DNA from 3 places in the Paenibacillus sp. S29 genome. Region 1 is predicted to be linked to each of the others. Evidence: predicted binding sites of a transcription regulator. Region 1 holds the regulator's gene; each other region holds the start of a gene.
The links. The regulator Rex, encoded in region 1, represses fermentation and respiration genes when NADH is low (regulators of the CRP and FNR family bind a similar motif). The targets are predictions, from matches to a motif close to TTGTGAAATATTTCACAA.
Positions count from the first base shown of each region.

Region 1 (10,295 bases):
CTAATCCGGCCACATCCGCCTGTGGTTTGAGATCTAGTTTCAATACAACCTGATCCTGTTTAATATCTATTTGAGCGCTTGTCACGCCTGGATATTGAGAAACCAGTTTTTCCAGAGGACTTTGCATTGTAACCTGACGGTAAATGAACCATCCCCCAAATAGCAGCAAAGCTGCCAAAACTGCCGCCACAACGATAGGAACTGCACGCAATTTCAAACAACATCCTCCTCTCAAAATGTAAAACACAGAAGAAACGGGACGAATGTCAACAAACAACCAAATTGCATGATCTTACAGCGATCAGCAATTCTTTTTTCTATCATTTTTGTCTATCACTTATAAAATATAGTATATCATAACGTATATCTAATATCGAAGGCAATGTGTGGAGGAGTTGTGATGAGGCAAAATCTTTGGTTAAGGTGGAGGCGAGACGCTGAGCGTAGGATTTGATCTTACGATCGCTGTTGCCACCCGATTTTTCTCGATTATATTCTTACGGAGAAAATCCGGCGGCAAGGCGAACGCTCCGCTTCTCCAGATTCAAATCCTCCACTCCGTACTGTCCGCCATAAAGATGAATTTGCCCTAGGAGAGAAGATGGATAGGTAAAGATGCTTCACTGGTTTTCAGCCCATTATACGGCATAGCAAGACTAAAAGACGTAAATACGAATTTCATCGCATTTACGTCTTTTTCTTAAGCTTTCAATTATTTACTAGTCATTCATTCCACATCTGCTAATCCTCAACCAGCTAGTTATTGGGCAAAGTATATTTTACACCCGTCGCTACCCCATCTGAGAAACGATAAAAGCTGTAGTAATGATGACTTCCATCATCGTAAAACAACTGCCACACATATTCGCCATTGAACACACTCGGCTGAAGCCTTACAATTTTTACACCTGGAAGCTGCTGCTGAATTATTGCCGTCATTTTTTGCTCATCGACTCCATTCTTCAGCAGTTCGGTGTGAACACCGCTATTATCTGCGGCAGGTACGTTAGGTTGTCCTTCCACTTTTTGAAAAGGAACCCACACCATTATATTTTCATTCTGTGCATTTTTCCCTTGAACCACCCAATATACCTGATCCCACACAGACTTCCATGTTTGAGTCGTGCTAACCAGACCACCTGATTGCTTGGCCTTAATGATAGCGGCATTTTTCTCAGCCACCTGGTCTTGAGTAACATAGGAATAATACCAGAAAATGCTGACCAGGATCAGTATTACGGCCAAAATGGCGACCGCTATCCACTTTTTCTTATTTTTCAAACCCGTGCTTCCTCTCTAAGGGGATGTGACACCTGAATTAGCGCGACAGCAGCCCTTCAAAGGCGGCTTGTGCCTCATGTTTGATGCGTTCCTCGTCCATAGTCAGGCATTCGCCGTTTTTCACAACCTGACGACCGTCTACCCATACGTGAACCACGTCTTTGGCGCTTGCTGAGTATACCGCATGGGAAATAAGATCTGTACGCGGCAAGAAATGTGCCTGATTCAGATCCAGCGCGATAAAGTCAGCCTTGTTGCCTGCTGCCAACGCTCCTACTTCTTTTAAACCAATTGACTTTGCACCGTATTCTGTTGCCAGACGCAGCGCTTCACTCGCAGGAACTGCCGTAGGGTCACCAGATACACCCTTGTGAATAAGTGCTGCCAGACGCATTTCCTCGAACATATCCAGGTTATTATTACTGGCAGGACCATCCGTTCCGAGAGAAACGGTAACCCCTGCACGCAGCAATTCAGGCACTCTTGCCACACCACTTGCCAGCTTCAAGTTGCTACCTGGGTTGTGCGAAACCGCTACACCACGTTCAGCCAGTAAAGCTATTTCTTCGTCATTCAAATGAACGCCATGGGCAACAAGCGAAGGACGGGAGAAAAAGCCAAACTTATCCAAGTGTGCAACTGGACGCAAACCGTAGTCACGTACGTTTTGCTCCACTTCGGCGATCGTCTCAGACATGTGCGTATGCAGCGGCAAATCCAGATCATGCGCAGCTTGTACGAATTTTTCAATAAACGCAGGTGGACAGGTGTATGGCGCATGCGGTGACATCATCGTTGTAATACGCCCGTCTGCTTTACCATGCCAGTTACGCGCAAAAGTTACGGCCTCAGCCAGCTTGATTCGCTGTTCTTCCTCCGAACATAGTCCAATTGCTCCACGCATCAGACTTGCACGAATACCTGACTCTTCAGCCACACGAGCCACCTCATCCATATGATCGTACATGTCCAGGAAGGTCGTTGTTCCACCTTTCAGCATTTCCAGCACAGACAACGACGTACCCCAGTACACGTCCGTAGATGTAAACTTGGCTTCCATAGGCCACATTTTTTCCTGAAGCCATACTTGAAGTGCCAAGTCATCTCCATGCCCACGCAGCAGAGACATCGCCGCATGACCATGAGTATTAATCAGACCAGGTAAAAATAAAAGCCCCTTACCATCGATCGCTTCCGTCTCTTCCTCACCCGAAGGCAAAGTCTCGCCAATGTAAGTAATGCGGCTATCTTCCACAATCATAAAACCATGGATTACCCCAGCTTCTGGTCCATTTACGGCAAAAGAGCCGTTTTTAATCATCCATTTATTCACTGTCATATTGTGTTTCTTCCTTTCCGTCCTCCAAATAATAAGCGAGGCTAAGCAAATCAGTTGTAAAGTCTGTGGCATGAATCCGAATGTTGGCCGGTGCCTTGAGAGTAGTCGGTGCAAAGTTCAGGATCGCTCCAATTCCGCTCTCAATAAGCCTGTCAGCCACGTGCTGTGCTTCAAAATCAGGTACGGTAATAATCCCGATTCGAATGTTTTTTTCTCTCACAGTCGCTTCCAGTTCATCCATCGGTTGCACGACCAATGTATTGATCTTGGTCCCTACCTTATCCGGAAACGCATCAAATACCGCTACAATCTTCATATTGTCTTTTAAATAAGCGTTATAATTCGAAAGGGCTTGCCCCAGATTACCTGCTCCGACCAATACTACATTAATTTGCTGATCGATTTTCAGGATATGGCGTATTTTCTCAATTAGATAAGAAACATCATAACCGATACCCTTCCGACCAAAATCTCCAAAATAGGCGAGATCTTTACGGATTTGGGCCGGGTTCAAATCTAGCCTCTGTCCCAACTCTTGAGAAGAGACCGTAGCCACCTCCCGTTTGTGAAGTGCATTCAGATAACGTAAATATACGGGTAACCTCCGTACGACAGCCTCTGAAATTTTATCTGATTTCATACTTGCTCCCCCTAATTGTAACGAACATACTTAGTGTCCGTCCGTTATGCCTCGGTCTCCGGGGCGGATTGGAGCCATTCGGCGATGCGGGGCACCATTTGCTCCGATGGCATATGCTCCATTTTTGGTCCCGGTAACGAGTACAAAAAGTGCTTTCCGTAATAGGATTCGATCACACGCGTATCGTAAACGATAACGACCCCGTGGTCGCTCGCTGTACGAACCAACCGACCAAATCCCTGTTTGAAGCGAATGACCGCTTGTGGTACAGACAGCTTCATAAATGGATTCTTCTTCTGCTGCTGGAGCAGCTCGCTTTTTGCCTCCAGCAACGGGTGATTCGGCGGTTGAAATGGCAAGCGAACAATGGCCAGACAAGTCAGAGCCTTCCCCGGAATATCGACGCCTTCCCAGAAGCTGCTGGTTCCCAGCAATACAGAAGCTTTGGCTTCCTGAAAACGGCGGGTTAACTTGCTGCGACTCCCACTGTCCACACCTTGTCCCAGCACAGTAATTTCGCTGGATGCTAAGGCCTCTTTAAGCGGCTCATACACTTGCCGGAGCATCCGATAGGAAGTAAACAGAACGAGCATTCTCCCCCGCGTCGCCTGAGCAGTCGCTCCTAGAGAGCTAACGAGCATATCTACAAAGTGTGCATCTCCTACACTGCCCTTCACGCTTGGGAAATCCCGTGGAATGACCAGCAACACCTGATCCCTGTAATTAAAGGGTGACGGGAGCTGCGAAGTCATCAGCCGCTCTTGATCTGCGGCTTCCTGCAAGCCGAGCTGATCGATCATGTACTGAAACGACTTATCTACCGATAAGGTAGCAGACGTCAGAATAATGCTTCTTTTTTTGTCAAAAAACATTTCTTTCAACTGGCGGCTCACATCGACGGGCACCGCATAAAATTGTAATGATTTACTGCGGAATTGCCCACTCGCTTCGAGCCAGTATACGGTTGTTTCATCATCGAGTCGCATAAAAAAGCGCAAATTTTCTCGAATCCCCGCCAGATCCTTGAGCAGACCCGTGATATCTGTAATAAGGCTATCCGCCGCATAATCGTCATGTTCTTCCTTGACGTCCAGCATCAGCTTGTCGCCCTTGCGCAAAATTTCACTCATCGTTACATATAGCTGATTTTCCAAAGCCCCCGCCTGATCCCACTTTGCAGGCTTGGCTGAAGGTTTGAGACGGGAAGAAAACTGTCCTGTTTCACCCGGTGTCGCATCGCTTCGTTCTGGCAACATGCCAAACAGCTTGTCGCTTAGCAGGTCCCAAGTTTCCTTAACCTCTAACACGAGCGGATACATCTGATCGATGGTTGAGGCCCAATCCGTCGACTTCTCGTGCCCCGATTTCGCCAACTGTTGACGAAGTGAAGGCAGTTGTCCATTCTTGCTGTCTTTGAACAGTCGCGTCAGTGTATGCACGAGTGTGAAATATTTCATATGCATACCTAGGTGCTTACCAGCTACTTCCTCCAGGTGATGGGCTTCATCAATCACCAGATGTTCATAGCTCGGCAACAACTGGTGACTAGCTTTGACGTCTGTAAACAACTTAGAGTGATTCGTAATAACAACATCCGCTATCCCTGCTTCATGGCGTGCACGATGATAATAGCATTTGCGGAACCATGGGCAAGAACGACCAAGACAGGACTCTGAATCACTCGCCACCGTTTCCCAGAAATCTCCACCACGGTTGCTCAGATTCAGTTCTTCATCATCACCGGTTTCTGTTAGTGTCAACCAGACGATCATCTGAGCAGCTGTAATTAAATCTTCCTTCGGTGTCGCGAAGTCTCTTCTGTTTATTTTATGTTCAAACTTACGCAGACACAAATAATGTCCCCGACCCTTGAAAATAGCAGCCCGGAACGGAAACGGAATCACCTTGGTCAGCATCGGAATGTCGCGCTCGCGTAATTGCTCCTGCAGGTTGATCGTATGTGTACTTACCATAACTCTCTGTCCTTTTTTCACACTGTGATACAGCGATGGGAGCAAATAGCCGAGGGACTTCCCTGTTCCTGTACCTGCTTCGATCAGTAGGTGCTTGTCTTCACTCAGTGCCTGATTTACACCCTCAATCATCTGTATCTGCGCCTCGCGCTCCTCATATTGGCTCAAGGATGAACGCAAATTGTCCCGCACATCATCCATGTACTCCTCAAAGGAAACACCTGACAGTGGATTCGGGTCATCTTCTCTACGCGGAGCAGCTAGCTCCGTCCAATCTTCCACTTTTAGCGCAAGCTGACGAAAAAACTGATGTCCCTCCAGATCCTGAATAGGATCAAGCTCTTTCTCTTCACGCACCCCATCAAGAAACCATCCAAGGTCACTGTCTTCCTCTGCAAACAAATCGCTAAGCCGCTGTATCGTTATCAAAGGTAATGCTTGAAGCTCACCCAGACACTTTAAAAACACCTCAGCCGTAGCCAACGCGTCGCTGTCTGCTTGGTGAGGGCGATCATGCGCCAGCCCAAACTCAGAAGACACAAAACCCAACTGATACGAAGATAGCGATGGAAACATAATTTTCAGAAAATCCATTGTATCCAAGATTCTTCCGCTAAACGGCAAATAACCGCACCGATCCAGAGCGTTTTGCAAAAAATTAAAATCAAACGCCACATTATGACCGACCAGTACAACATCGTCCAGCATAGGCACGAGCTCCATCATCATTTCTTCAAGTGCAGGAGCATCCTTGACGTCATCGTCTGTAATTCCGGTCAATCCGGTGATAAAAGGGGGAATAGATCTGCCAGGGTTTACATAAGAGCCGTAAACACGGGAAATGCTGTTATCATGATCTATAATTGCAAGTCCGACTTGAATGATGTCATCCGCGGACTGGGTGCCTGTCGTTTCAAAATCCAATACCGCAAATTTCATTCGGGCTAATCCTTTCTTATGACACTTACAAAAATAATAACTCTGTATATTAGCATAGCAGAAGATCGCCTGTTTGGAAATTAAGACAGCCAAAAAAGACGATGCACACGCCGCCTGAGAGGTGGGCATGCATCGTCTTGCTCGGTGTCTGACAACTACATCCAGGTCATCATGGAGCTGTCGTATCGAAGCTTTTCGGTACCGGACAGACAGGCTTCCATATTGTGCAGCGGCTCGGGTAACGCAGGATCGAACTGATGTGCGAGAGCAAAACATTTTTGCGCCTCCTCTACGTCAGCCTGCTTTGCCAACAGACAGCCTAGCGCATTATAGATGACCGCCTTCAGTCCTGCCTGCTCAGTCAGGTCCAGCACCTTCTGAAAATGGCATACAGCCTCTGCTGGATCATCTAGTTGAAAATAGGCCATTCCCATATACATGCGACTCTGCCAGCTGTTCGGAAAATGCTGTAGTACCTGCTCAAATTGTTGGATCGCCTCAGGGTACATGAGTAATCGATAATACCCTTGCCCCCGATTAAAAGCTGGCAGCTCTTTTTCAGGCAGCTCCGTGTCAGACATATCGGTCTCCGCGGAAAACCCAGCCGCACGCAGGCAAACCATTTTTTCCTCAAAGGCCAGCCACTCATCCATAATTCCGTCACTCATTCTCCGCAGCAGACTCCAGTGCTGTAGCAGCTCCTGCCTGCGGGAGCCCTGGGCTGATGGGTAATGCTTCACGATATCATCTAACATGCTGTTCATTTCTGCGAATACATGCTGGAACATGTGCATCCCGCCCTTATGAAAGATGGATTAATACACTCACATTTTTCGCTTAAAAGACGGGTTTCATCCGCACTCCCATTCATTACATGATCGTCGCGTGTACTTCTTTGTTCATCGTTTGGGCTGGTTTATTATGTTCATCAACAAATACCACTGTTGGTTTGTATGTTTTGGCCTCTTCATTCGACATGGAAGCATAGGAAATAATAATGACTGTATCACCAGGCTGCACCAAACGGGCTGCCGCACCATTGAGACAGATTACGCCGCTCCCACGCGGTCCGGGGATAACATAGGTTTCCAGTCGAGCTCCATTGTTATTGTTTACAATTTGAACCTTTTCATTCTCCAACAAATCCGATGTCTCCATGAGATCTTCATCTATAGTGATACTCCCCACATAGTTCAGGTTAGCTTCCGTAACCGTAGCGCGGTGAATTTTGGATTTCATCATGGTTCTAAACATGGGAAAGCACCTCCGCCTTCTGTATTCTTATATTGTCAATCAGTCTGGTATTGCCAAATTTCACAGCCAGCGCTACGATGACGTCTTCCTGAACATCACATAGCCGCTGCTCGGGAAGAAGGGGCTCCAGACCGGGAAAAGTTAATATTTCAATGTAATCAATGTCTGCTAAAGGAGAGGAAGTAATGGTGGACTCCACCATTTGATGTAGCTGACGAATCGTAATTGTGTTTGTTACTATATCTTCGCTCACTTCTTGCACCTTACGCAGTGACTGAGACAGCACCAACGCCTGCTCGCGCTGTTCTGCACTTAAATACACATTACGGGAGCTGAGGGCCAAACCATCCGCCTCTCTGACGATGGGACAAGGTACGATAGTCACGTTCATATTGAGATCAGTCACCATCTGCTGGAGCACAGCAACCTGCTGCGCGTCCTTCATTCCAAAGAAAGCCAAATCAGGACCTATCATGTTAAAAAGCTTGGCTACCACCGTGGTCACACCATCAAAATGGCCGGGACGGGAAGCACCGCACAAACGATCTGTCAAAGCGGATACACGAATTTTGGTTCGGGTTGGTTGTGGATACATTTCTGCTACAGTTGGCAAAAAAACAATATCCACGTCTTCGCGCCGCGCTACCTCCAAATCACGAGCTTCATCGCGAGGATAACTGTCTAGATCTTCATTCGGTCCAAATTGAATCGGATTTACGAAAATGCTAAGCACCACCGTATCCGCCATTTCGCGCGCCTTGTGCATCAAGCTCGCATGCCCTTCATGCAGGTATCCCATTGTTGGTACAAAGCCGACTTTATGTTGCTGTAAAGAGGTAGAACCGTGTACCTTTTTTGTTCCGCTTGTCCCAAGCTGCCGACGTTCAGCAATAATCTTGCGCAGCTGAGCCACTTCTCTTACGATGATCATGATCGTGATTCCACCTTTTCCTTAGCTTGTTCCTGTGTCTGTCCTTTTGCCTTACCATACAGGGATTCCACAACTCGGTCATCCGCGCTGAACACATGCTCCGCGGCCGGAAATGCCCGCCCTTTTACATCACTCACATACTGCTCAATGCTGCTGCGGATCAAGCCGCCTACATCGGCATAGGTTTTAACAAAGCGTTTGCTGAAATAAGGCGATGCGTACTGAATCAGATCGTGATAAACGAGTACCTGACCGTCACATCCACGTCCAGCACCAATTCCAATGGTTGGAATGGAAAGCTCTTTAGAAATCGCTGCTGCCACTTCCTCAGTTACCAGTTCCAGTACAACGCCAAAAGCACCCGCCTGCTCCAGCGCCTTGGCGTCCGCCATTAACCGGCGTGCGTCCGCTTCGTCCTTGCCTTGAATGCGATAGCCGCCAATTTGATTAACCGATTGCGGAGTAAGCCCGATATGTCCCAATACAGGCACACCTGCCTGAACAGTTGCTTTTACAACATCAGCAATTTCAGCTCCGCCCTCCAATTTAACAGCATGCACATGTCCTTCCTGCATCAGACGGCGGATGCCCTGAAGACTTTCTGAAACGCTGCTGTGATATGTCATAAAAGGCATGTCCGCTACGATAAATGTATGTTCCGCGCCTCTTGCGACTGCCCGGGAATGGTACACGATATCATCCAAGGTTACAGGGATGGTTGAATCGTAACCAAGAACTACGTTACCCAGCGAGTCACCCACGAGAATCATGTCAATTCCTGCCTCCTCGGCTATTTTAGCCGATGGATAATCATAGGCGGTCAGCATACTGAGCGGAATGCCCTCTTGCTTCATTTTTTTCATTTTCACAATATTCAGTGCTTGTTTTCCTGCCATTGTAAATGGCTCCCTTCCATCTTTTTTTGGCACAAAAAATAACCTTTTATGAACGCCTGTACATCTGCGTCAACAAAAGGTCCGAACAGCCAAAAAAGACACTCATTTTGAGATCGTCCCTTCTGTCTCGGTCCTGTTCGGCTCAGAGCAGAATCCAACGTAACCTTCAAATGAAGTTATGATGGTCTTACAAACTTGCTAAAGTAGAGCATGTGCCCCTGGAGTGCAGCTCGGACCGTCCGATGCCGCCTCCTGCACAGTATAACAAAAAACATCAGCTTTTTCACGTGAAGTTTTGCACAGGGAATAGAACGATTTTGGTCGTTTTCATAGCTAGGGTTGCTTCTACAATTGTATATCCCCTGAAATGACCTGAATTCGCTCTCCCTGATCCGTTTCTACTACGAGTGCCCCGGAAGGGTCCAAGCCAACAGCTGTGCCTTCTACAGTTACCCCTTGTCCGGTATGTGCCCGTATGCTACGGTTCATAGTCACGGACAAAGCCTCCCACAGCATGGCTATAGGCTGAAACCCCTGCTCGGCATACAACTTACTTAGCTGTTCCATCTCTTCCAGCACTGAGGCGATCAGCACAGTACGGTCAATTTCACGCCCTGCTTCTATTTTCAAGGACGTTCCCACCTGCGATAACTCTTCCGGGTAATCTTCTTTATTTAAATTCACATCAATGCCAATCCCTGCAATACAGTATCGAACCCGTTGATCCTCTGTTGCAGATTCCAGCAGAATACCGGATACTTTGCGACCATGAATCAGCAGATCGTTTGGCCATTTGATACCAGCCTCCACACCCGTCAGCCGACGAATGGCCCTGCACACTGCTACACCTGTAAGTAGCGTTAGCTGGGGGGTAAAAGCCAAGGGCTGGGTAGGACGCAACACAATGCTCATCCAGACTCCTTTGCCACGAGGGGAATACCACTTCCGTCCCAAACGTCCCCGACCTGCCGTTTGTTCCTCTGCAAGCACTACTGTCCCCTCTGGCGCGCCCTCTTCTGCCAAGCGCATGGCATCTTGCTGA
Region 1 is NZ_JBMOUI010000002.1:363,085-373,379, reverse strand. It holds gene ACL9RM_RS04775 (hypothetical protein) at 1-217, opposite strand, end outside; gene ACL9RM_RS04770 (DUF5590 domain-containing protein) at 757-1,281, opposite strand; gene ACL9RM_RS04765 (amidohydrolase) at 1,319-2,620, opposite strand; gene ACL9RM_RS04760 (redox-sensing transcriptional repressor Rex) at 2,607-3,260, opposite strand; gene dinG (ATP-dependent DNA helicase DinG) at 3,305-6,172, opposite strand; gene ACL9RM_RS04750 (tetratricopeptide repeat protein) at 6,328-6,960, opposite strand; gene panD (aspartate 1-decarboxylase) at 7,043-7,426, opposite strand; gene panC (pantoate--beta-alanine ligase) at 7,419-8,357, opposite strand; gene panB (3-methyl-2-oxobutanoate hydroxymethyltransferase) at 8,354-9,253, opposite strand; gene ACL9RM_RS04730 (biotin--[acetyl-CoA-carboxylase] ligase) at 9,599-10,295, opposite strand, start outside.

Region 2 (10,295 bases), on a different contig from region 1:
GCCTGATCCACCTGTTCCACCCAATATGGCTCCCTAGAGCCATGGCTGATTACCAGTATCCCAGGGCTCCGCATTAGCGTCCCAGACGTTCCAGAGTCATTTTGTACCCGTCATTACCATAGTTCAAACAACGTTTAACACGTGAAATGGTAGCTGTACTGGCCCCCGTCTCTGCTTCAATCTGATTATATGTGCTGCCTTTGCCTAGCATACGGGCAACCTCTAGACGTTGGGAGAGGGATTGAATTTCATTAATCGTGCACAGATCATCAAAAAATACATAGCACTCTTCCAAATTTTTAAGAGTTAAAATAGCTTCGAACAATTGATCAATACTTTTATCATTAAGCTTTTTAAGCTGCATGGATTATCATCTCCCAAGGTTACGATCTCTCCTCATTGTACCCGAGGAATAGTCGGTTTTTCAAGCATTAACGGTTTCACGCATTACAGAACAACATTATGACCATAGAAACGTACCGTACGAATGCCCAATTCCGCTTTTATACCTGATTTCGGGACACGCGCCTAAACCCACTGTGCGTTTGTAACATACAGTAGAGTATCAACCTGCAAAGGAATGTGATCTCATGCCTGGACACTACTATCATCGGAGGCCGCTACAGCGTTCCCTTTCCGATCCGTATAGTTCATCTCCTTATCCCGGACTCGATCCATACAACGAGGTTCCGCAAGCCGGTTCTTCCGGGCTGGTTCCTTACGAGGCGCCAGCGAGTATTACGGATTCTGCCGTGGTCACACCAGACCCGGTTCCAGCCAAAGGAGGACTGCTTGGGGGTCTTGGCACCCTCGGTAATCTCAACGAAATCAAAGGCTTCATTGACCGTATGGGTGGCATTGATGGAATTGTTGCTACGGTCGGCAAGGTGCAAAAGGTTATGTCTAGTGTGCAGCAATTTGCTCCAATGGCGAAGCTGATTATGGGCTCGCTCCCAGCATTTGGCAAATCCGGGAGCAAAAATTCTGCCACAGATATCACCGAGGAATTGGATGAATACACACCACCACGCCCACGCCGGAAAAAGACGCAGCGCAAAAGCACCACTACCCCGCGCAGACGTCCGCGCAAGCGCAAAAGAAAGTAGACTATACTATTTGAACCAGCCACGGCGCATAAACCAGACCACCATTGCAACACTCAACAAAAACATGAAGAACAGTACACCAAAATATCCATATTTCCAGGTCAACTCGGGCATATTCGAAAAATTCATACCATAAATTCCTGCAATCAGCGTCAAGGGCATAAAGACGGTCGTAATTACGGTCAGCGTCTTCATAATTGAATTCATGCGATTGGAATTGAGCGATATATAACTGTCCCTCAGGTCGGCTGTCATCTCGCGGTCGGCCTCCAGCATGTCTGTCAGCTTCAATAAATGATCATATATATCGGTAAAATAAGCCATATGATCTCCTTGGCCCTGCACATGCTGCGAATTCAAAACTCGGTACATCAGATCACGCATGGGTACGATGGTACGGCGTAGCTTGAGCAGCCTGCCACGCAGGTCAAACACCTGCTTCATTAATTCCTCTACGGATTCGCGACCGCCCAAGCCCTCCAGCTCGGCCAATTCATCCTCAATCATAAAAAGGCTCGGAAAATAGTTATCTACCAGCTTGTCCATCACCGTGTAGGCTGCAGACAGCGGCCCTCGCGACCATATTTTACGTTCATTCGCATGCTGGACAATCCGCTCCCAGGCTTGATCCAGCTCCTCTAACTCATGATGGTGATATGTAACCAAAAAACGACTGCTAATAAACATATCCACTTCTTCCGCAGCTAACGTATCTACATCAAGCGCATGCACGACCAGAAACTGCACATCCTCGTAATAATCCAATTTGGGACGTTGCAGAACATGCATACAATCCTCCACAGCCAATGGGTGAAAATGAAAATAACTCGTCAGCAGTTCTGTCTCGCGATCTGTAGGCTCGCTAAAATCTACCCACATCCATATGTAATCCTCCATGACGATCTGATCCAATGGTTTTCCCACTGTTACCTGATGATCATGACCTATAGTCAATGTACGTATCATCGTACGTCCCCCTCGCTTACACTTCGCGTCTGTTATGTTATTTATATTTTATATAAGCCAATTAACATTATACCAATCTCAAGTCCTGTATTCCTTTTAATAAAGAAAAGGATATCTCCGGGCCAACATGCCTCCCAAGATATCCTTATAAAATAATCAATTCATTATAAATTAAATCTTTTTTACAAATCCTGTGCTTGTCGCTTCATATCCTAATCGGCGATAAAAATGATGAGCATCCTGTCGCTCACTTCGATTACCACTGTTCAAAGCAATGGCAACCAACCCGTTCTCTTTAGCCCAAGCTTCCGCTTCCTCATTTAACGCCTTGCCGATGCCTTTATTACGATGTTTTGAATCCATCACAAAAACGACGATACGCGCGTAATTTTCATTTCTTTCATAAAAGATATCAGCATGTAGTCCAACCATCCCAACGACTTCCCCTCCATCTTCAGCCACCAGAGTATGGTAGTTAGGGTCAGAAGCGATACGATCATATCTCATCTTCATATCTTCTACAGTCGTAGGATAACCAAGCTCCTCCATTAGATAAGCCAAAGCCGGAATATCCTCATGATGAGCAGTCCTTATCTTCAAAAGCAAGCCCTCCACTTATGAAAATAAACATCAAAAATGAAAAATCACTCGCGCCCTCTTCCCCTGCACCCACTCATTCAAAAGTGAGGCCGGCTCTTTGCACGAAAAGGGACTACTCAGCGAGCAGTAGCGTAGCGGTCCATTTGAATCTGTAGAAGCGGCAGCGTTCGCCTTTGCCTCTGAATTTTCACCTTATAAGGTCCTATACAATCCAAAAATTGAGGGGCAACAGCGATCGAAAGATCAAATGGAACGCGGAGCGGTCTCACACTACGTCCTCACCTGCACTCACGGCAAACCTTGCCCACTTACAATACTTTTTCTAAGAAACTAATAGTCCGCTCGTTTTTCGGATTACCAAATACCTCTTGTGGCGTTCCTTCTTCTACGATGTAGCCACCGTCCATAAACACAACACGGTCGCTTACTTCGCGTGCAAAACCCATCTCATGCGTTACGATCATCATCGTCATGCCTTCACGCGCCAGATCTTTCATTACGCCCAGCACTTCGCCTACCATTTCAGGATCGAGCGCCGAGGTAGGCTCGTCGAACAGCATAATGTCTGGGTTCATTGCCAGCGCACGTGCAATCGCCACACGCTGCTTCTGACCGCCGGAAAGCTGTCCTGGCAGTGCATCTGCCTTATCGGCCAAACCTACACGATCCAGCAGCTTCATAGCCGTTTCCCGGGCCTCTGCCTTGGACTGTTTCCCCAGTTCAGTCGGCGCGAACATAATGTTCTTGAGCACGGTCATATGTGGAAACAGATTAAAGTGTTGAAATACCATACCTATATTTTCACGGACTTTGTTAATGTCCACGTTTTTGTCACTTAAGTTGTAGTCATCGACAATGACCTCACCTGCGGTAATTTCTTCAAGCATGTTCATACAACGCAAAAACGTACTTTTCCCCGAACCAGAGGGGCCAATGACACACACAACCTCGCCTTCACGTACTTGCATGTCGATGCCCTTTAGTACTTGATTACTACCATAGCTTTTTTTTAGGTTTTTAACGATAATTTTACCCACGGCGAACTCTCCCTTCAAGACGGTTGGAAATTTTGGTCAGGACTGTAATGACGATAAGATACATCACCGCTACTACCAGCCAAATATCAAAGGATTGGAATGTCCGCGCAATAATGATCTTACCCGATTGGGTCAACTCGACCAGACCGATAACAGACAAAATGGACGTATCCTTCAACGTAATAACCAACTGATTGATAAACGACGGGATCATGATTTTCACAGCTTGTGGCAAAATGATTTTAAGCATAGCCGTCCGATAGGGTAGACCAAGCGAACGAGCTGCTTCCATTTGTCCAGGATCAATGGACTGAATACCACCACGGATAATCTCAGTTACATACGCACCCGCATTCAGGGATAATGTCAGTACAGCCGCGACAAAAAGCGGCATTTTGAAATCCAGTGCCTGTGGAATACCAAAGTAAATAAAGAAAGCAAGCACGATCAGCGGAATACCGCGGAATATATCGACGAATACAGTTGCAATACCACGGAACACCTTGTTATGGCTTACTTTCATAAAGCCAAACACCAACCCTAGGATAAAGGCTACGAGTAAAGATACAAGTGTGTACAGCAACGTATTTCCCATGCCCTTAATCAGCGAAGGCAGCGAAGCGGAAATCAGTCCCCAGCGGCTGGTCTCTACAGGCGCCACACCTTTGCCCGATTCGCCAAGGTATTTAGCCAAAATTTTATCGTATTCCCCGCTATTGCGCAGATTAACAAGCCCTGCATTAAATTTCTCCAGCAACTCCTGGTTCTTGCCTTGGTTAACAGCAAACCCGTAAGAAGCACCTTTTTCCTTATCTGTTACCAGCTTAAGGCCGTTATTCTGGTTTACACCATATGCCAGTACCGGATAGTCATCAAAGCAGGCAACCGAATTACCTGTTTTGACTTCATCATACATTTGAGAAGAATCATCGAAAGGTACTGTAGTAAAGCCGTATTTGGCCTTAATGGATTCTGCGAATGTGTAACCTTCCGTTCCTGTTTTGACCGCAACACGCTGTCCTTTCAAGTCCTCATAGCGTTTAACCGTATCATTATCCTTGCGGACCGCCATGACGACGCCTGAATCAAAATAAGGCTCGGAAAAATCAAATTTCCGCTTGCGTTCATCGGTAATACTCATCCCGGCAATGACACCATCCACTTGATTCGTTTCAAGGGCCTGCACTGCCGCGTTAAAGCCAAGAGGCTTAATCGTATATTCAAAATTCTGATCCTTGGCAATGGCTGCCAGCAAATCCATGTCGATTCCAACAAATTTACCATCTACATCTTCAAACTCAAAAGGCGCGAACGTTGTATCCGTGCCGATATCATACTTTGTTTTATTTTCTGCATGTGCCACTACACCGAAATTACCGGACAGGGCAACCACAAAAAACAAACAAATCATGAGTGCTATTAGTTTTCTAGATTTTTGCATAATTTCCTCCAGTCAGTTGAACGGTTCAAAGTTTTCTGTTTATTCTACAGGAGTTATTAAAAATTGACTACTTTGATGTCAGGTATTTTTGAAAAACGTTTCATGGAACTATCTGGATGTGTAAACTTTGAAGAAGCCTTTTTGCCCTAGAATGCCAATAAGCCCCTGCCGCAAAAAGCGGACGGAAGCTTATTGTGTATTCTATAGTGTGTACCTATTTTTCAAGAAATAATAATGAACTAGAAAAGAATTTTGAAAATCAATCCAGATAACAGCGCAGCAATCGGTATCGTTATAACCCAAGTAATAATAATTCGACCGGCCAGCGACCAACGCACAGCGGAAAAACGCTTCGCAGAACCCACACCCAAAATAGCCGAAGTAATGGCATGAGTGGTACTTACGGGCAAATGAAGCAATGTAGCTGTGAAAATAACAGAGGCTCCCGAAATGTCGGCTGCGAATCCGTTAATTGGCTCGATTTTAAAAATCTTGGTTCCCATCGTCTTGATGATTTTCCAGCCCCCGATAGACGTACCCAGCGCCATGGCTGTTGCGGCTGAAATTTTCACCCACATGGGTACTTCCAAATGGTCCTGATACCCCGCCGAAACGAGTGCGAATGTAATAATCCCCATCGCCTTTTGAGCATCATTCGTACCATGCGTGAACGACTGAAGCGCTGCCGTAATGACCTGCATTGTACGAAACCCTTTGTTTACCGTATGCGGACTACGACGAGCGAAGATGTATTTTAAAATTATCATCACGATGTAACCGACAACAAAAGCAATCAACGGGGAGAAAATAAGTCCTTCGACAATCCCGATGAAGCCGCTCCAGTTTAATTTATCCGATCCCGCACCTACATACACCGCTCCAGCCAATGCACCAATTAGTGCATGAGAAGAGGATGAAGGAATACCGAACCACCAGGTTAAGAGGTTCCAGATAATCGCAGCGATCAGCGTCGCAATGACGATATCAATTCCATTCGTAAGCTTGGTTGGATCAGCGACACTTCCACCAATGGTCTTCGCAACGCCTGTAAACAATATTGCCCCGAGAAAGTTCATGACCGCAGCCATAATAATCGCACGTCGCGGGGTCAATGCACGGGTCGATACCGAAGTTGCAATCGCGTTCGCCGTATCATGAAAACCATTAATAAAATCAAATGCCAGAGCAAGAAAAATAACAATACCCAATACCAGTAAACTTGTATCCATGTAAAAGGACTCCCTTACGAGTTACGCATAATGATGGATTCCAGCATATTTGCAACATCCTCGCATGAATCCGTTGTCGTTTCAAGGCGTTCGTACAATTCTTTGCGTTTAATCAGTTCAATAGGGTCAGTTACAGTTGCAAACAGGTTTTTGATGCAAATACGCAATAATTCATCCCCCTGATTTTCCAAATCATTCAGGCGAATAGTGTATTCACGAATGGCCAGCAATTTTTTCTGTGAAAGCAAATGTACAGCTTTCTGAATTTCGTAAGCTGATTGACGCAGAATATCAGCGAACTGCACAATATACTCGTCCGGCTCCGTAATGTTGTACATATAAAAACGAGAAGCCGTCGCTTCAAGACCGTCCAACACATCATCCATGGTTGTTGTCAGTTCCATGATGTCGTCGCGTTCCAACGGCGTAATGAAGGTCTTGTTCAGCTCAGTAATAATCGTGTGTGTGTAATCATCACACTTATTTTCATACTTCTTCATTTCATTTGTAAACAAAGTCACATCCTGAAGATTTGAAGTATGTTGGGCAAAATAATCGGCTGCTTGCACGATCGTATCTGCCATATTTTCCAACGTCTCGAAGAATATATCCTTTTTCTTCAATCTCATAACGATTACCCCTTTACGAAAATATCCGCAACCTGTTTCGACTGCAATAGACAACCTTTGCTATCTTATCACACTCATCAATGTTTTTGTAATGTTTGTAAAAGCAAATTTCATGACATACGTATACAGTGCCCGACATGGAAGGTCATTATCCGACAATTTCTTCCTAAAAAGGTGTATTTCGTTTTCTAATTTGCTGCTATGGTTACATGTTCCTTTAGTGAAGTATCTGCAGGTACCACATGTATATAGGATGTACCTGGCGTTAACGGGATTTCAACCCCATTTTTCATAAAACGAATCGCATCGCCTGGTGTATGCTGCCACTCAGCCTGTATTAACTGTCCTTGTTGAAACACCATGGCCTCTCCACTGCCGTCCAGCTCAACACCTAATCTGCCCACATCATCCAACGTTCGATGTCTAGCGCTCATTACAATAACATTGGCTGCTGAGAGCTGTTGGTTATTATTTTGATCCACATGTGACTTTTCGTTCACAAAACGCTTATATTGTTGATTCGCTGGATCATAGGTATAAGATACTCGATAGCTTTTAAGCAAAAACCGAATTTGCAAAGATGCTGCTGTCTCGTCCACCATAACTGGGGTTTCACCGGATTTAAGGTAAGAATATACTGGAACGTCCGTATGCTTGGCATACCCTTTACTATCGCTTCCTTTGCGCAGTCTGTTCACGTCTGTGTATAAATTATGTGGAGGACGACGATCTTTGCTTCGCCAGAAGTAAGCCCCTCCATTTGAAATCTCATCCAGATGTTCCTTCCGTTGCTGCTGTAAAATCGCATAGGCATCTGTGCTTCCCCCTGCGTGTATCGGCAACGCACCATAGGTTTCGCCCAGCTCAATCAAATACGGTCGAATGCTACGGACCGGTCCGATCTTTACATCTCCACCATGACTTTGGAAAAAAGCGACCAGACGGGTAATCCCGCCTTCTGCAAGAACTTCATATACCATGTCTGCCTGGCTAAGTCCTGCCTGAGGACGTGCAGCCGGAGCATTGTTAATCATGACAGCGAGCGGCCGCTCCAAAACAGGCTGCTCCACCGGAAGACCGGTAAGCGGAGCTGTAAATGCCGGAATAGACTGCTCCTTCGGCGGTTCAAGTGCCTCCTTCTCTGTTTCTTGCTTGGTCGGTTGGGGAACGGATTCAGATTCACCCGTATTGGACATAGCAGTACAAGACATCAGCGTCATGCATAACAGAGCTGAGGCCATCACACGCAACCAATGATTTCGTTGGGAAATGGGCCCGGACAAGTTCATCCCTCCACTTAGTTATTTTTCTCATTATAAGCTTTATTTCCTGTTTTTGTCTTGATTGAAGCGTAACCACTCTATAGAATACTTATCTAAAGACATTAAAATTTAAAAAATATTCAGACTTTGTGATTTTTATCACAAATAACTGTAACTGAACCTACTACAATAAAGGTGTAGCAAAGATGATCATCCCCAACAAAATGAAATACAACCAACATTATAGATTAAGAAAGAGGAGTGGTTTGAATGTTTAACAGCTGGTTACGTGAAAACAAAGTCGCAATGTGGTTGCTGACTGTAGTACGGGTTTATCTAGGTTATGAATGGATGACCCACGGACTTGAAAAGCTGACAGGTGGATTCGATGCAGGCGGATTTATCTCGGGGGCCATTGCTAAAACAGGTGGAGACCATCCCGCTGTACAAGGCTGGTGGGGATCGTTCCTGGAAGCCTTTGCCCTGCCGAATGTAGGTTTGTTCAACGTCCTGATCCCATTGGGTGAGTTCTTGGTCGGGGTTGGCCTGCTTCTCGGTACATTGACTACACTGGCTGCTTTGATGGCTATGGTTATGAACTTCTCGTTCCTGTTCTCGGGTACAGTAAGCACCAATGCAATCTACCTGCTGTTTGAAATCTTCCTTGTAGTTGCTGGTGCAAATGCCGGAAGAATTGGCTTTGACCGTTGGGTACTGCCCTTCCTGCGTGGACTGTTTCGTAAAAATAAAGATACCTTTCCAGTGGACCCTAGTCGAAAAATAGCTTAAACATCCCCAAAATAACCGTTATCCTCCGGGATAATGGTTATTTTTTGCGCTGTTATGCTCACGATACACGTGCCTTCTAATTAATCGAAGACGCAAAATACACAAAAGAACTTCCATTCCCACACACCATGTGGATTCGGAAGTTCTTTTTTTACATTTACGTATCACTTTCTTGACCAAAAGCCCAACAATTGAGACTTAACGAGCCAAGGACATACGATTGAAAAAGCTTACGCGCGGAGCGCTCATGATCCGCAGCCCCCATCGCATAAAACAAAGGTGAAAAATGCTCTATTCCATAAGAAGGTACCGCCTGTTTGGCATATGGAGCCTTCTTGTCATATTGGAATAGGTGACGCAAATTCCAGTCTTGAAGCTGCTGTGCAATCCAGTCATCATATTGAACGGCCCAATCGGCTGGCTCACTCGTCTGCTTGAGTGTCCGCAAGTTGTGGACCAATCCACCGCTACCGATAATCAAAATCCCTTGTTCTCGCAACGGCGCCAGCATCCGCCCAATCTCGTATTGCTCCTGGGGAGCGCGCCGAGAATCAATGGATAAGGGTACGACCGGTATGTCTGCATCAGGATATATATGCCGCAAAACCACCCATGCTCCATGATCCAGTCCTCGGTTCCGAACCGGCTGGTGGAACAGGTTATGCTGACTGAACAGATGCTCTATCTCCTCATACAGCTTTGGATCGCCTGGTGCAGGGTAATCGATTGAGTACATTTCTTCGGGAAAGCCATAGAAATCGTGCAACGCTGCATGCTGATCATCCGCGCCAATACATTGATCGGGGCTATCCCAATGCGCGGAAAAAATGACAATTCCTTTGGGTCGGGGCAGGCTCGCGCCCAGCTTTGCAAGAAAGCTGGTATATGCGTTATTTTCTACAGCCAGTGTCGGTGAACCATGCGCAACAAAAATTGAGGGTAATGTCATCGCTGCCAACCTCCACACGCCAGTATAGTGTTACTCTTCCATTTTACTCCGGCGGAGGCGCAATTTCCAATACAATCCGTTACACACTGAAATCAGATCATCCAGTGCTGCCAATCCCGTTGAATATTTTCCTGTTCATCCAGCCATTCAAGTGTTCGATCAATCAGCCGTTGCCGCTCTTTACCTGACGAGAAAGTGTGATCTCCCTGGAAAATAATCTCTTTATCACAGCGTCCCTCTGGACGCATCCAGAATATCTTTTGAAACAGAAATGCATAATCCACAGG
Region 2 is NZ_JBMOUI010000012.1:149,990-160,284, forward strand. It holds gene ACL9RM_RS19690 (sirohydrochlorin chelatase) at 1-74, opposite strand, end outside; gene ACL9RM_RS19695 (YerC/YecD family TrpR-related protein) at 74-364, opposite strand; gene ACL9RM_RS19700 (tyrosine protein kinase) at 591-1,106, shown strand; gene corA (magnesium/cobalt transporter CorA) at 1,113-2,072, opposite strand; gene ACL9RM_RS19710 (GNAT family N-acetyltransferase) at 2,244-2,672, opposite strand; gene ACL9RM_RS19715 (amino acid ABC transporter ATP-binding protein) at 2,981-3,709, opposite strand; gene ACL9RM_RS19720 (amino acid ABC transporter substrate-binding protein/permease) at 3,702-5,150, opposite strand; gene ACL9RM_RS19725 (inorganic phosphate transporter) at 5,390-6,379, opposite strand; gene ACL9RM_RS19730 (DUF47 domain-containing protein) at 6,394-7,008, opposite strand; gene ACL9RM_RS19735 (DUF3048 domain-containing protein) at 7,197-8,291, opposite strand; gene ACL9RM_RS19740 (DoxX family membrane protein) at 8,541-9,059, shown strand; gene ACL9RM_RS19745 (dioxygenase) at 9,217-10,008, opposite strand; gene ACL9RM_RS19750 (alpha/beta hydrolase) at 10,101-10,295, opposite strand, start outside.
Region 2: the regulator Rex is predicted to act here: its motif matches at 8,418-8,435, upstream of ACL9RM_RS19740 (DoxX family membrane protein).

Region 3 (10,295 bases), on a different contig from region 1:
ATTCATATAACCAGAAGGGCACATACATCCCGGTTATTCCCTTGATTCGGTCTGCTATCATGAACCGATTCGGCGTCAGACGGCCATTCTTACACCATTTTTTGAAAGCATCTATGGCCTCCTCCTTACTGATCGAAAAAGGAATAACCTGCGCCGGAGCCAGCTTCCCGGTCAGTCGGTCTCCAAGAACCACGGCAGAACCACAAAAGCTGCACACCGTTGCACTCGTCTCCACTTCGGTCATAATCACTGCTCCGCAGTTATTACAATGATACTCATGGGCCTCATCTTCTGAAAAAATACGATTTATCAGAGGATCAGGAATAGATTCGATATTGTCCTCTCTTCCGCAACTATGACAGGATAACATCCCTGTCTCACCGTCAAAGACCATGCCGCTGCCGCAGTTGGGGCATTTGTATTCGATAACCGGCATCTGCTCACCTCTTCATGTAGATACTGTTATGATTCCTTATAAAGAATCCAGGTCGTCCTTCGTTCCTGCCCGAAGCTCGGCTATAGCCATCGCTTCATCATACGCTCTGTTCACCTGCTCTTCCATGACCTCAAAAGCAGAATTCTTGCTGCCCATAGAGTTCAAGGCTTGCTGTGCTTTGGCAACCGCCATCTTCCCTTTAAGTTCAGCGTGCCGCGCTTCTAGTTGCTCCATATCGGACACCAACTTCTCCTGCATTTGTTTCATATTTACGGCGTTTGTCGAAGCTAAATCATAGGATGTTTGTAATTGTTCCAATTTCTCCGCCTGCAAACCTTTTCTCTCCAGAAACTTTCGAGCTTCCTCTTCATTACCAGCTTCCACAGACTTACTGGCATAATGCTGGAGCTTTTTGATCTCGGCTTTGCATTCATCCAGTGCTCTTTTCGTCCTTCTCTCATCAGCCAACACTGAAGCCGTCTCCGCTTTCACCTTGCCTAGATCACTGTTCAAATTCCGCATATAATCGTCAATGGTTTTCTCCGAATCTCCCACCTTATCCATTAAGGCGTTAACATTCATTTTCATAATATCCCTAAACCTTGACAAAATCCCCATGATGACCTCCTTCGAAAGGACTACATTCAACCATATCATACATCAAATCCGGTAAAAAATGTTCATCATAGCTCTATATACTGGCCCATTGATCACTTTCAGATGTGTGTTCGTTTTATTATAAAAGCAAAGGGTCCAAAAACCCGCGACAGATTTTTGAACCCTTCTATTTATTGTTCCTGATTATAGTTCTTCATAGGACTTGGGGTCCTGTCCCCATATCCGTCCATCCTCACTGCTAAATGCCGAAATCACGTTCATTTCCTCTGGAGACAACTCAAAGTCAAAAATATCTAGATTCTCCGTTTGGTGTTTTAAAGAAGAGGCCTTAGGGATCGGGATTGCTCCAAGTTGGATATGCCAACGTAAAATCGCTTGTGTAGTCGTTTTATTATGAGCAGAAGCAATTTTCCCAATCTCTTCATTCTCCAGCATGCTGTGACCGCGCCCCAAGGGGCTCCATGATTCCGTCACGATGCCCTGTTCAGCATCTTTTGCACGCTGATGTTCCTGATTAAATAATGGATGCAATTCAACTTGATTTAAGCTCGGCGTGACACCTGTTTCCCGAATTAAACGTTCATTATGCTCGGGCAAGAAATTGCAGACCCCAATGGAACGGATATAGCCCCTTTTCTTCGCCTCAATTAACGCCTGCCAAGCTTCAACATATCGATCAATTTGGGGATTCGGCCAATGGATCAGATAAAGATCATAATAGTCCAGGCCTCCTCTATATAATGACTCTTCGATCGTTACAATGGCCTCTTGGTAAGCATGTCGGCGACCCGGTAGTTTGGAGCAAATCAACAATTCCTCTCTGGGCACAGAGCTCTGCTGGACCGCTTTCCCGACAGCACCCTCATTTTCATAGTTGAACGCTGTGTCGATCAGACGGTAACCTGCATCAATCGCGCCGGTAATCGCCTTGACTCCATCTGCACCCTTAATTCCAGCAGTCCCAAATCCAATGACGGGCACTTTAATGCCATCATTCAATACCTTCTCCGGAATTTGTTGGTTCATAATTACAGCCTCCTTTACTATTCTCATATAACATAACACCTCTTCAAAGCTCCGGCAAAATATAGCAATCCATTCCGTTCTCTGTATATGTATATACCCACTAGCTCGTAACTTCCCTACCAAGTTCTCTGTGTGCTAAATCAAAAAGCGCCTGATCCCCATTGAAATCATACCTGAAGTCAAGGGGGCAGGCACTTGTACCACTACCAAATCATATATTCCACTTCATGCTTGATGGCTTGGTTGTCCAACACAAAGTTGAAGTGTCTGTATTTTTATTTCAAGCCATTCCATACCCAGTTCTCTACCTCTGGTAGGTCAATACCCTCTTCGCGAATGAATTGATGATGTTTCTTAATCGTAGCATCCATTTCATCCACAGTGTTGGTGTACTTCCCAGCGTCAGGTAAGTTGAGAGCAGCTTCCTTCACTAAGTCAAAACGATCCATTTGATTCAATACACGCATATCAAATGGTGTCGTAATATCGCCATTCTCACGGTATCCATGTACATGCAAGTTATGATTATGACGATCAAAGAACAGATCTTTGATCAGACCTTCGTAACCATGGAAAGCGAAAACAACGGGTTTGTCTTTTGTGAAAAAATGATCAAACTCAGCGTCGGATAATCCACGCGGGTCTAGTTTTTGACTTCTCAGTTTCAGCAAATCTACCACGTTGATGTACCGAATCTTCAAGTCAGGCAGTTTTTCATGCAAAATAGAAATTGCAGCTAAACTTTCAATCGTTGGCTCTGTACCAGCAGAAGCAATGACAAGGTCAGGTTCTCCACCTTGATCTGTACTTGCCCAGTCAATGATCTTCAACCCTTTATCCACCAATTCTTTCGCTTCATCAGCACTAAACCATTGTGGACGTGGATGTTTAGATGAAACAATCAAATTGATCTTTTGACGATCATTTAAAATGGTGTCGAAAACAGCCAACAAGGAATTGGCATCCGCTGGCAGATACTCCCGAATAAATTCTGGTTTTTTATCAGCCAAATGACCTAACAAACCTGGATCTTGGTGTGTATACCCATTATGATCCTGTTGGAACACTGTTGAAGTTGCTACGACATTCAATGATGGGATATCTGCACGCCATCCTTGATCCGTTGCTTTACGCAGCCACTTAAAGTGCTGGGTGATCATCGAGTCAACCACACGCAGGAAGGCTTCGTAACTTGCAAAGAAACCATGGCGACCTGTTAATACATAACCTTCCAGCAATCCTTCAGCTTGGTGTTCGGATAATTGAGAATCAATTACGCGGCCATAGGATGATAAGAATTCATCATTAGGTTCAATAATTTGGTCCATCCATTGGCGTTTGGTTACTTCAAAAACAGGAGCCAAGCGATTAGACATCGTTTCATCCGGTCCGAAGATTCTGAAATTACGATTTTCTTCATTTAAGAGAACCACATCTTTAACGTATTTCCCTAAAACCGACATATCTTGCGCAATCACTTTACCAGGTACGGAATTATCCAGCGTATAGTTACGGAAATCCGGTAATTTCAAGTCTTTAATGAGGTTACCCGCATTCGCAACAGGGTTCATTCCCATACGTTTATCGCCTGTAGGCAGAATTTCAGCAAGCTCAGGGTTTAAACGACCGTTTTCGTCGAACAATTCCTCTGGTCTATAGCTATTCAGCCATTCTAACAAAGCAGGTGCGTGCTGCATATTTTTTTGATCAACCGGAATTGGAACCTGATGGGCACGGAATGAATTTTCATTCGGCACGTTGTCCCATTCCTTCGGACCCGTCCAACCTTTAGGTGAACGGAAGACAATCATCGGCCACGCCGGACGAGTAAGGTCATTATTTTCACGCGCATTCTTTTGAATGGCTTCAATCTTCTCGATAGCCGTATCCAGTACTTTCGCCATTTCTGGATGCATGAGATCCGGATTTTCACCTTCAACAAAGAACGGCTCCCAACCCAAACCTTTAAAGTATGAGGTCAATTCTTCTTTTGATTGACGAGACATAATCGTTGGGTTACTAATCTTAAAGCCATTCAAGTGCAAGATTGGTAGCACTGCACCATCCGTGATGGGGTTGATAAATCGGTTAGAGAACCACGAAGCGGCTAATGGACCCGTTTCAGCTTCACCATCCCCAATAACAACAGCCGAAATCAGATCAGGATTATCCAGAATGGCACCTACACCATGAGAAAGGGAGTAGCCTAATTCTCCACCTTCATGGATAGATCCAGGTGTTTCAGGAGCAGCATGTGAAGCAATACCGCCAGGGAAAGAGAATTGTTTGAACAATTTCTTCATACCTGAGATATCTTGTGTAATTTGCGGATAGATTTCAGTGTAGCTTCCATCCAGATAAGAATTTGAAACCATAACCTGGCCGCCGTGACCAGGACCTTCAATGTAAAGCATGCTCAAATCATATTTATTAATAACACGATTTAGATGTGCATAAATAAAGTTTTGGCCCGGAATTGTGCCCCAGTGTCCAATAGGCTTAACCTTCACATCTGAATCTTTTAAAGGCTCTCTCAACAAAGGATTATCTTTTAAATACAGCTGACCTACCGAAATGTAGTTCGTTGCACGCCAATATGCATCAAGTTTTTCTAAATATGTTTTAGATGAATAATCTGCTAACACGGGTGATAACGACATGGTGTCCACTCCCTAAGTAGTTTTGTTTGTAATTTATTTCCGGAAATTTCATCTACATGTACATCATAACGCTACGCTGATTAAATTCAACCTTTTTCACAAGTGATACGGTCCAATTTTGTGAAATTTTGAACATACTATGAAATATAAATTAAAAAGACAGTAAAAAAGCTCTTACATTAAAATATATAGAATTATTAACCAATAAAATTTGCAATAACGAGGCAATCGCAGACTCCAATCCTTTTCTCAAAACCATAAAAAAAAGACCGGAGAATTCTCCAGTCTTATCATTAGTGAACCGATACAAAGGTGTTAAATTTCAAATATTTGTAATGAAATCGCATATGAGAAAACTCAAATGGCGTACCGTTATCTAAAAAGAACACACCTTCCATAATACCTACAGGCTCATTTTCATTTAAATGTAGCAGCTTTTGATCATTCTCTTGAGACGGTTCTGCAAAAATGGATAAAAAAGATTTGGTGACGGCCAAGTTCCGTGAGTCTTCCAAATAATTAAAAATGGAACCCTCGATAATTGTCTGATTTAAATTCTGGACAATTTTAATGGGGATATAGCCCGTTTCAATCATAAAAGGATCATCATCAAATAGACGTAAGCGAACAATTTTGTAAACAAAATCATGAGTCTCCAAAAACAAATCGCGCTGTAACTCTTCTGTTGGCGGAATGACCTCAAAACTCAGTACTTTGATTTTTGGCTTTTTACCATGCATTTGAAAATTATCAGTGACCCCTAGATTAGAGCCTTCGTAGTTAAAGATAGATTCATTTCTTATGTATAATGGATTAATAAATGTCCCGGAACCTTGTTTTTTGAAAATGATTCCGACATTCTCCATTTTAGTCAGAGCACGTTTAATTGAACTACGACTAACCTGGTAAGTCTCACTAAGACTACGTTCATCTGGCAATCTCATATCTGCAAACTTTCCTGCAAAAATTTTCATCTTGAGATCGTCAATAATTTGCTTATAGACAAATTGTGTCATATAGTACTCCTCTTTCAGGTCTTCTATAACTCTATATAGTTTACCATAACTTGCCCATTTCATCTCATGTTTGTTTCTATATGCTGAGTGGGCTTTCAGCGGATAGGAAGTACCCTCACTTTTACTTTACATCTCTATGCATAATACCATGATTACACATACATAACACCACTGAACGTACCTGCAAAACAGCAGAAGATACAGAACCCCCACCTTAATATCGGTAATAAGACCAAGCCTGTTTCGAACCTGGAGGGATGTTTGACTAGACCAGGCTAAAATCCTTGAATACATTGTTATTATTTATCTTGTTCAAGCGTTTTCTAATAAGAATGGTGGGGGGAGATCATATTGGCTATCCGCTACAGCGTCATCATTCCAACCTATAATCGAGCCCAGCAATTGTTGCTTACACTCGCTTCATTTGAGACACAAACCTATCCAAAGCAACTATTCGAAGTCATTGTAGCTGATGACGGTTCTACAGACGGAACAAAAGAAATGGTCGAAGGCTTCAAAGCATCCTATCCTCTTATCTATGTGTCACATCAGGAACAACGCGGTCGATCTGCCGTTCGAAATTTGGGACTGCGCCGTGCAAAAGGGCTGTACATCATCTTCTGCGACGCTGACTTTGTAGTGTTACCGGAATTCATTAGGATCGTGAGCCGTTATCACCGTAAATATCCCAAGTCCGTGCTTTCAGGCATTCCTCACTCGTGGGACGATGCTTTTACCCACTATTACCCTGACTTTTCCCCTGAAGAAAAAGAACAATGTCGCAACATACTTACGCAGTCCAACTTATGGAATGCTGACTATGAAGCAGCGAACGAAATTACTCCGATCATAACCCCAGAAGATATCCTTCACCAAACGGGTGCACTGTCTAAAGTAGTTAGTCCCACAAGGGTTCCTCCCAATACGCAGAAACAATTTGCCTCAACGGACGTAGCCCCCTGGATGCTGCTGGTTACTCGTTGTGTAGCCATCAGACGCAGTCACTTGATTCGTATTAGAGGTTTCAATGAACGGTTTGTGCTGTATGGACTCGAAGACTGGGACCTTGGCTATAGACTACATCGCTTGAAAATCCCTTTTTATTGCATCAAAGAGGTGGTCGGATATCATCAGGAACATCCAACCTATCTTAGAGGTAACGTGTTAAATACGGAAAATCTGAGAATCATGTATGAAACCTACGGATTCAATGACTCCTCGTTAAATTTATTCGCCCTTATCCCTCCATCCGAGGATTTTGAGACCTACAAAAATACATTGCGGGTATTGCGCAGGGGATTCCGCTCTAGGTTAACACGCTCATCAGCACTGTTATTAAGAAGAACACTACGCATTGCAGCCAAGCAGTTCTACGATCAAAGCCATACTCATGCATACAAAAAATCATTACACTTGATAAAAAAGAAAGCAGCGAACCGGAAAAGTCGAGTCGCTCATGTGTTACGAGAAATGCTAGTGAAGTCTGAAAAGCTGGTGGAGTAGCAAGAGGCCGGAAGGACACGAAACACATGAATTTTTCCCGTAATAAAAAGACTCCTCCATCTGAGAGCAGGCCAAACTCGGCAAGCTGTCTTATGGAAGAGTCATATGCAACTTTTTCTTACTTTTGTTTTTCCGTTAATGTTCTCACTTTAATAGGATGCAGATTCGCCTCGATTTGAGCCCGCTGCGGTTCATACCACTCTGGCAGCATTAATTCCTGTCCCAAAGATTCAGCAGGTTCATCGTTAGCAAATCCCGGTGGGTCTGTAGCAATTTCAAATAAGATGCCGCCCGCTTCTCTGAAATATATCGCATTAAAATATTGGCGGTCTATGATTGGAGTCGGCTGATAGCCATAATGCTGGACTGCGTTTCTCCATTCTTCATGTTGTTCAAAATCTTTTGCACGCCACGCAATGTGATGTACCGTGCCTGCTCCACCAAAGCCTAAACCCATTTTGGCGAGCGGAACATCTACGATGTTGCCGATTTCTCCTACGGACTGATAACGGGCATATTCGGCGTCTTCAGCGATTTTCGTAAATCCGAGTATGCTCTCCAATGCATCCATCGTTCTCTGTGGGTTGACGCTAAATAGCACGGCGCCTCCAAACCCCTTAATTGCTTTATCAGCCGAAATACCACCGTAAGACCAAGTACTGTTCGCTCCCGCTTCACGTTCGACAAGCTCAAGACGTAGACCCTCATTATCCTCAAATTGAAGATATTGTTCAGAAAAACGGCTCGTTTTCGTAACTTGAATATCAAAGCTTTCCAAACGATGCTGCCAAAAATCAAGTGAACCTGGGGGTACTACATACGAGGTTATGCCCACCTGGCCACCTCCGATTTGCCCTTTGGAAGTTCCTGGTGCAGGAAAAAAAGTAATGATCGTTCCAGGACTTCCTGCCTCGCTACCAAAGTACAAGTGGTAAACCTCAGGAGCATCGAAGTTGATTGTTTTCTTCACTAACCGAAGTCCCAGGACGCCGGCATAGAAGTCGACATTTTCCTGCGGATTACCGGCAAAAGCTGTAATATGATGGATACCTGTAGTTTGAAGTGACATATGAAACCCTCCTTTAATCGTAGAAACCTTTATTTTTATTGTTGATGACTTTTAATGACCTAAATATCATGTTTTATCTAAGTAATGCATCGATGGAATATGAACCTGCTCCTGTCAACGCAATACCGATTACAACTGCAATAAGAACTAGCGGATATTCATAGCCATTAGCTGTTGCCCAGATCCCGTTTGGGCCATGTACTTTGAAAATTGCTCCAAGCATAGTCACCGTAATCAACAATGCAGCCAGTGGAGTGAGTAGTCCTACAGCAAATAGAGCTCCTCCCAACAATTCCATCAACCCAGCAGACACTGCCATGAATACTCCGGGCTTAATGCCAATCGATTCCATCCAACCGCCCGTACCCTTTGGACCATAGCCGCCAAACCACCCAAAAAGCTTCTGTGCTCCGTGCCCCACCAATAACAATCCAACCACCAAACGTATCAGTAACAATCCACTTGCCAACATAAAAATCACCCTCCATATTATATTTATTTAAAGATTATTAAATTAGAGATATTAGACAAAATTAAACTTATTGTTTAGTGACTCGGGCCTGTTCTTTTCTAAGTTTTTCAGGAGTAACATCATCTCCATTCGGATCATAAATCGTAGCATTCAAGAGAATGCTTTGTACAGAGCCCCGAAAGATTTGAAGGTATTCTTTGCGAAGATCCGTTTGTTCCGTTTTTTCGATTTCAGTTAATCCGACTTCCTTTGCTTTTTTTGCGAGCTGATTAATTCTTTCTAAAATGGTGATCATGTATATACCTCCCTATTCAAAATTTTCTGGTTGTTTTATCTTTAATTTATTTATCTTGATTTAAAGATATAATACTTTTCTATCCGTGTCAATACTTTTTCGAAAAGAAAAGAAGATGAACGCTTGAGTTGCTTTTAAAGGTGAAAGAAAAAACAGCCGGAACACTTAGAAATATCTTTAAGCTACAAGTTGTGTAAAACCTCTTCAACTCAATTAATAAAGCCATAATAAAAAGCCACCAACCAGAATCACTGGCTGATGACTTTCTTGTCTTACTCAAATGGAGGCGAGGGGAGTCGAACCCCTGTCCGAAGATAACGACACATAAGCTTCTACGGGTGTAGTGACAGTTTTGATGTCACCCTAGAAACTCCCTGTCACCGGATTCCCTTCGGGTCAGCCTGATTATCTTCTTCAGCTCACCGCAGGCGGAGATGAGACAGCGTATTCCACTATTTGTTAGCCCCTATCCCAGTCACATGGACGATGCTGGGTAGAAGCACGCACACAGTTTCTTAGGCTGCGAAAGCGTAGTTGTTTTGTTGTTTGCCGTTTAATAGGCTTTAGCGTTGATGAAGCGGACGCGTCCCCACTACCCGCTACCCATGCTCGAACTATCCCCGTCGAATCCATAAACGCCCCCTTATTATAAAAGGGCTCCACGGATAAAACCGGAAATACCGGAGCATAAGCATGCATAATATCAAAAGCTGAATCCTAGGATTCAACACTCGAACAAAGTTAAAAGCTTTAAAACTGACTACTTCGTTAGTATACCATATTACAGGTCATTACGAAACGAAATGAAGCCATTTAAGCCTTATAAAATAGCACCATTACAGGAACAAGTAACTTCTCCACGTAATTTGTACCAGATCTAATAATACAGCAACTTATCTCGCAATTTTCTGCTTCTCACGCAAAGCACGTTGGATATCACGCTGTGCATCGCGTTTAGCGGCAGCATCACGTTTGTCATACTGCTTCTTACCTCTACCCAGTCCGAGCAGAAGCTTGGCATAACCATTACGAACATAAATCTTGAGCGGTACAATCGTGTAACCTTCCTGTTTGGACAGACCGATAAGCTTGCGAATCTGCTCTTTATGCAACAGCAGCTTACGCGTACGGGTCGGATCGGTAGGATTATTGCGATTACCTTGTTCAAAAGGGCTGATATGCATATTGTGAATATGAATT
Region 3 is NZ_JBMOUI010000011.1:38,543-48,837, reverse strand. It holds gene ACL9RM_RS18400 (TFIIB-type zinc ribbon-containing protein) at 1-436, opposite strand, end outside; gene ACL9RM_RS18395 (PspA/IM30 family protein) at 473-1,054, opposite strand; gene ACL9RM_RS18390 (aldo/keto reductase) at 1,238-2,080, opposite strand; gene ACL9RM_RS18385 (phosphoketolase family protein) at 2,356-4,740, opposite strand; gene ACL9RM_RS18380 (GntR family transcriptional regulator) at 5,034-5,756, opposite strand; gene ACL9RM_RS18375 (glycosyltransferase family 2 protein) at 6,108-7,259, shown strand; gene ACL9RM_RS18370 (ring-cleaving dioxygenase) at 7,378-8,328, opposite strand; gene ACL9RM_RS18365 (DoxX family protein) at 8,402-8,800, opposite strand; gene ACL9RM_RS18360 (DUF896 domain-containing protein) at 8,868-9,095, opposite strand; RNA gene ssrA (transfer-messenger RNA) at 9,374-9,738, opposite strand; gene smpB (SsrA-binding protein SmpB) at 9,989-10,295, opposite strand, start outside.
Region 3: the regulator Rex is predicted to act here: its motif matches at 4,859-4,876, upstream of ACL9RM_RS18385 (phosphoketolase family protein).